Polymorphobacter megasporae: one gene and its partner. The protein of the gene in region 2 binds, or shares a complex with, the protein of the main gene of each other region. Links are inferred from orthologs where the notes say so. Each region holds a gene or a part of one and is shown on either strand. Other genes may lie near its edges. The genes, in order: xseA and KTC28_RS15590.

The links.
Region 1: the proteins of KTC28_RS15590 (region 2) and xseA are in contact, whole or in part, in a cryo-EM structure (PDB 8TXR), measured with the Escherichia coli proteins. The link is inferred for Polymorphobacter megasporae from one-to-one orthologs.

What each region holds. Positions count from the first base shown.
Region 1 is NZ_CP081848.1:174,304-177,440, reverse strand. The notes cover bases 140-2,958. They hold xseA (exodeoxyribonuclease VII large subunit), read left to right. Parts: upstream 140-704; coding sequence 705-2,213; downstream 2,214-2,958. Other genes in these bases: KTC28_RS00845 (M23 family metallopeptidase), read left to right, coding at 2,434-2,958; KTC28_RS00850 (DUF2093 domain-containing protein), read left to right, coding at 2,210-2,434; KTC28_RS00860 (hypothetical protein), read right to left, coding at 140-579. Also shown: more of KTC28_RS00860, read right to left, coding at 40-139; more of KTC28_RS00845, read left to right, coding at 2,959-3,137. UniProt on the Escherichia coli protein: Bidirectionally degrades single-stranded DNA into large acid-insoluble oligonucleotides, which are then degraded further into small acid-soluble oligonucleotides.
Region 2 is NZ_CP081848.1:3,323,045-3,326,123, reverse strand. Bases 319-3,079 are described here. They hold KTC28_RS15590 (exodeoxyribonuclease VII small subunit), read left to right. Parts: upstream 319-1,456; coding sequence 1,457-1,702; downstream 1,703-3,079. Other genes in these bases: coaD (pantetheine-phosphate adenylyltransferase), read left to right, coding at 2,661-3,079; KTC28_RS15585 (polyprenyl synthetase family protein), read left to right, coding at 1,710-2,606; KTC28_RS15595 (DUF1013 domain-containing protein), read left to right, coding at 504-1,193; kynU (kynureninase), read right to left, coding at 319-386. Outside these bases: more of kynU, read right to left, coding at 1-318. UniProt on the Escherichia coli protein: Bidirectionally degrades single-stranded DNA into large acid-insoluble oligonucleotides, which are then degraded further into small acid-soluble oligonucleotides.

The DNA of each region.
Region 1 (3,137 bases), 3.1 Mb from region 2 along the record:
CCTGCCCTAACCCGGCGCAGTATTATGGCCAAGCTGCGTTCAGGTCTTGCGGAACATGACGACCGAGGTGCCTGACCGGTTATTTTCGCAGGTGGCCTGAATCTGGCTGGGGGTCGGCAGCGTGCCCTGGCACCGGCCCATTTCCCCGGTGTTCATGCTGTAAGTCCAGCCAATCACCCCAGCGGTATAGCGTCCCTGCCCGATCACCACCACCGGACCGAAGTCGCCGCGAATCGTGACGCTGCCATTCCCGTTGTCGTCCATGCGGTACGCGGCACCGGACGTGGTTTCGGTCCAGATCCCATCGAGCGAGGGCTTAACGGTCGCGACCTCGACCGGGGCCGGAGCGACTGGCGCGGCGGCGGCGGCAACGGGAGAGGCAACCGGCGCCGCTGCGGGGGCTACCGTTTGCGCGGCGACCGGGGCTGGCGTCACAACCGCTGCGGGCGTCGGCGCGGGTGCAGGCGTTGCACTTGCCGCCGCTACGCCTGGCTTTTCGACCTCGAGATACTTGCTCGCTACAACGCCGAGCGCCGTAATCAGCGCGACCATGACCGCGACCCACCCGCCTTTGTCCATCGGAAGCCCCTCCTGCGGAATATAATAACCCGGTTGCAGGAGTCGTCCAGCCGTCATCGGCTGAGCCGCGACCGCTTCGCCGATCGCGGTTTGAACCGGGCGCGCTGCGTGCCTACAAGGGCATCGTGAACGCCACCCTCCTCAACACCCCCGAATATACCGTCTCCGAACTCGGCCTCGCGCTCAAGCGGACGGTCGAGAATGCGTACGGCTATGTCCGGGTGCGCGGCGAAATCAGCGGTTTCAAGCGAGCGACGTCGGGGCATTTGTACCTGTGCCTCAAGGACGCTGGCGCGGTGATCGACGGGGTGATGTGGAAGGGCGGGGCGGCGGCGCTGCCGTTCCGGCCCGAGGACGGGCTCGAAGTTATCGCGACGGGCAAGCTGACGACGTACCCCGGGCGGTCGAAGTACCAGATCGTCATCGAACGGATGGAGCCGGCAGGGGCGGGAGCGCTGATGGCGCTGCTCGAGGCACGCAAGGCGAAGCTTGCCGCCGAGGGGTTGTTCGATCCGGCCCGCAAACGCGCGTTGCCGTACATCCCGCGGGTGATCGGGGTCATCACCTCGCCGACCGGCGCGGTGATCCGCGACATCCTCCATCGGCTGAGCGATCGCTTCCCGCGCCGCGTGCTAGTTTGGCCGGTCGTCGTGCAGGGCGAGGCGGCGGCGGGGCAGGTCGCGGCGGCGGTCGCCGGATTCAACGCCTTGGTCCGTGGCGGACAAATCCCCCGCCCGGACCTGCTGATCGTCGCGCGCGGCGGCGGATCGGTCGAGGATCTGTGGGCGTTCAATGAGGAGATCGTTGTCCGCGCGGTCGCCGCGAGCACGATCCCGGTGATCACGGCGGTCGGGCACGAGACCGATACGACGCTGGTCGACTTCGCCGGGGACCACCGCGCCCCGACCCCGACCGCCGCCGCCGAACGCGCGGTACCGGTGCTTGCCGACCTGCGGCTGACGCTTGGCGGCCTCGGGCTGCGGCTCGACCGGGCGGCGGCGCGCGGGGTCGAGCTTCGCGCCGAACGCGCGACTGCGCTGGCGCGGCGGCTCCCCACGCCTTCGGCATTGCTCGGCCTGCGCCAACAGCGTGCCGACGAACTCGCGGACCGCCTGCCACGCGCGCTGCGGGCGGCGGCGGCGGGGTGGCGCGCGCGATACGATCGGGCGGGCGGGGCGCTGCAGCGCCCGCTCCTCGACCGGCGCGTCGTGCTCGAGCGGACGCGCGTCGAGCGGACCGCCGAGCGGCTCCGTGCGGGGGGGCGTGCGCTGCTGGCAAATGACGCGGCGAAGCTCGGCCGGGCGGGGGCGGGGCTGCGTCCGGCGCTGCTCGGCGTGCGGCGCGACCGGGCGGTGGCGGCGCTGGGTTCGGCGGCGCGGTTGCTCGAAACGCTCGGTCCGAATAACGTGCTCAAGCGCGGTTATGCCTATGTCACGACCCGCGACGGCCATGTCATCACCAGCGCCGGCGCGGCGCGGGCGAAGGTGGCGCTGCGGCTGACATTCGACGACGGGACGGTCGACGTGACGACTGGAGCGGCGTCACCGCCAGAAGACAGGCCGGTGCAACCGTCGGTTGCGCGACCGGCGGCCCGGCCGGCCATTAGCGGGCCGGTACAGGAAAGGTTGTTATGATGCTCGATCGAAGCGGCGGACGCCCGGCGAAACTTCGTTATCTGTCAGGATCTTATCAGGTCGTTGCGCCGGGCGATTACGTGCTCTGCGCAGTGACGGGGGCGCGGCTGCCGGTTGCGTCGCTCCGTTATTGGTCGTCCGAGCTGCAGGAAGCATATGCCAACGCCGAGGTCGCGGTCGGGCGCTATAATGAGATGCGGGCGAGCGGACGGCTGGCGTGATGCGCCTCGCTGCCGCGGCGGCGGTGCTGCTCGTTGCCGTCAGTGCCGCACCGACCCCGGCGCCGCGCGAGTGGCAGATCGCCGGACGGCTCGAACAGGGCGGCATCGTCCTCGGCACCGCGCCGCTCGGCACGACGAGCGTCACCGTCGATGGTGCGGCGGTGCGGCTGACCGGCGATCGGCGCTTCATCGCAGGGTTCGGACGCGACGCCGCGCCGACGACCACGATCGTCGCGCACTTCGCTGATGGCACGACAAGCCTGCGGACCGTGCCGGTGGCGAAGCGCACGTGGCAGATCGAGTCGATCCCGTCGCTCAGGCAGCCGCCCCCCGATGCGCCGCCCGACCCGGTCTATGATGCCCGCCGCGCGGTCGAGCTCGCCGAGATCTCCGCCGCGCGTGCCGGCGACAGCGACGACTCGGGATGGGAGCAGGCCTTCGCGTGGCCCGCGCACGGCCGCATCAGCGGCGTCTACGGGTCGCAGCGCATTCTTGGCGGGGTGCCGAAATCGCCGCATCTCGGCCTAGACGTCGCCGCGCCGCCGGGAACGCCGGTGCTTGCTCCCGCCGACGGCACCGTTCGCCTCGCGCACGGACCATTCCTGCTCGAGGGCAATCTTGTCATGCTCGACCACGGCCACGGGCTCGTGTCGGCATTCCTCCATCTCAGCCGGATCGACGTGAAGGAAGGCCAGCATGTCGT
Region 2 (3,079 bases):
ACGTCGGTCGGGAAGTTGCCCGCCTCGGTGACGATGACGCGGCGGTCGGGGCGGAGCGCGAGTGCGGCGGCGGCGAGCTTGAAGATGTTGACCGAGACCGAGTCGGTGACGATCACCTCGTCGCCCGCCGCGCCGACCAGCCGCGCGATCTTGGCACCGATCTTTGCCGGGGCGTCGATCCATTGCGCGTCGTTCCAGCTGCGGATCAGTCCCTCGCCCCATTCGCGCGTCACGGTGTCGGCGACGCGCGTGGCGGTGCGGCGGGGGAGGGCACCGAGCGAATTGCCGTCGAGGTAGATCAGCCCGTCGGGCAACGCGAACCGCGCGCGGGCGAAGGCGAGGCCGTCGGCGGCGTCGAGCGCGAGGCAATCGTTACGGGAAATCATTGCCGGGGGTCCAAGTCATTGGTTGATCGGGCGGGGTATCGCGCCTACATCAACTTGTCACATGGCCGCTCCGCAAGGGGCGGCCCTTTCTATATTCACTTGCAAGGTTTTCAGCCGATGAGCGCTCCGACGACACCCTTGATGGCGCACGCCACTGCCGCGTGGCTGGTCGACAATACGGCGCTGACCTTCGAACAGATCGCGGTTTTCTGCGGGCTCCACATCCTTGAAATCCAGGCGATTGCCGACGATACCGCCGCCACCAAGCTGACCGGGCGCGACCCGATCCGTTCGGGCGAGCTGACCCAGGCCGAGATCGACCGGGTCGCCGCCGACCCGTCGCGCCGGCTGGTTCTCGAAAAGCAGCCCGAGCAGGAGCGCCGGACCAAGGGCCCGCGTTATACGCCGGTGTCGATGCGTCAGGACAAGCCCGACGGCATCGCGTGGATCGTCCGCAACCACCCCGAAGTCACCGACAACCAGATCAGCCGCCTGATCGGCACGACCAAGACGACGATCGCCGCGATCCGCGACAAGTCGCATTGGAACATCGCCAACATCACGCCGAAGGACCCGGTCACGCTCGGCCTGTGCCCGCAGCGCGAACTCGACGTGCTCGTGCTGGCAGCGGCGAAGAAGGCCGGCGTCGACACCAACATCGACGAGGGCAAGATCGTCGAGGAGCGCGCCCAGTTGATCGAGCAGCTTCACGCGGAGCGCGTGGCGGCCGCACACATCGCCGAGCATGGTCCGGCTCCCGAGGTTGGCACCGCTCAGCAGCAGGGCGACGCACTTTTCCGGCGGTAGTTTGGGGAGCCGGCGGCACGTCGCCGTCATCTCGGCCGTCACCCCGGCGAAGGCCGGGGCCCAACTCGCCCCGCAACGCGCAGTTCGGTGCTTGCACGAGGTTGGGCCCCGGCCTTCGCCGGGGTGACGGCAGAAGGTGGGTGTGGGACCGACGGTTGATCCGCATTGCACGTCGCCAATCGCCCCCCAGCAAGCGGGAAGTCGCCGCACCTGCCAACCCGCCGCTTGACCCCCAACTGTCGTCCGTTCACAACCGCGGCGTGATGGAACCAGTATCCGACGTTGCCGAGTTGAGTTTCGAGATCGCGCTCGCGCGGCTGGAGAAGATCGTCCATCGGCTCGAGGCGGGCGATGCGACGCTCGAGGAGTCGATCGACCTGTATACCGATGGACAGCGCTTGAAGAAACATTGCGAAGACAAGCTCGCCGGCGCGACCGCGCGGATCGAGGCGATCGTCGTCGGGGCCGATGGCCAGGCGGCGGGACTTAAGCCGTTCGATGCAGGCTGACCGGATCATGCGGCCGTCGAACAGCCTCAAGCCCGCGCTCGATGCGATCGGGACTGCGATGGACCAGCGCTTCGACCGGCTGCTGCCGATTCCCGGCGACGGCCGCGACCGGCTGTACATGGGGATGCGCCATGCCGCGATCGGCGGCGGCAAGCGGATGCGGCCATTGCTCGTCGTCGCGGCGTGCGACTTGTTCAACGTCGACCGCGAACGCGCGTTGCGGGTCGCGCTCGCGATCGAGTGCGTCCATTGCTACTCGCTGATCCACGACGACCTGCCGTGCATGGACGACGACGACCTGCGCCGCGGCAAGCCGACCGTCCATAAGGCGTTCGACGAGGCGACTGCGGTCCTCGCGGGCGATTCGCTCCACGCGCTGGCGTTCGAGATTCTCGCCGATCCGGCAACGCACGCCGATCCGTCGGCGCGTGCCGAGCTCGTCCTCGAACTCGCCCGCGCGAGCGGCCCGTCGGGCATGGCGGGCGGGCAGATGATGGATCTCGCGGCGGCCGAGACCGACTTCGACCTTACCGCGACGACGCGGCTTCAGCAGTTGAAGACCGGCGCACTGATCGGCTTCTGCCTCGAAGCCGGGGCGATCATGGCACGCATCCCCGACGACCGGCGGACGCCGTTGCGCGGTTATGCTCACGATCTCGGCCTCGCCTTCCAGATCGCCGACGACCTGCTCGACGTCGAGGGATCGTCGGACAAGACCGGCAAGGCGGTCCACAAGGACGCGGCGGCGGGCAAGTCGACCTTCGTCTCGCTGCTCGGCGTCGACCGCGCGCGGACGCAGGCGGGGATGCTGATCGATCAGGCGATCGACCACCTCCACAGCTATGGCAGCGAGGCCGACCTCCTCCGTGCGATCGCCCGGTTTGCCATCGAACGCGACTTCTAGGCCGTGCGGATCGGCGTCTATCCCGGCACGTTCGACCCCGTCACGCTCGGGCACATGGACATCATCCGGCGTGGCGCAAAGCTCGTCGACAAACTCATTATCGGCGTGTCGACCAACCCGTCGAAGTCGCCGATGTTCACCCTCGACGAACGCGTCGCGATGGTGACGCGCGAGACCGAAGACCTTGGCGACGCTGTCGGTGTGGTTTCGTTCGACGCGCTGCTGATGAAGTTCGCCGAGGCGCAGCACGCCCAGCTCATCATCCGCGGGCTGCGCGCGGTGTCGGACTTCGAATACGAATATCAGATGGCGGGAATGAACCAGCAGCTCAATGCGCGGATCGAGACCGTCTTCCTGATGGCCGACGTCGCGCTCCAGCCGATCGCGTCGAAGCTGGTCAAGGAAATCGCGATCTACGACGGCGACATCCGCAAGTTCGTCACGCCGCGGATCGCTGCCGACGTCGTGGCGCG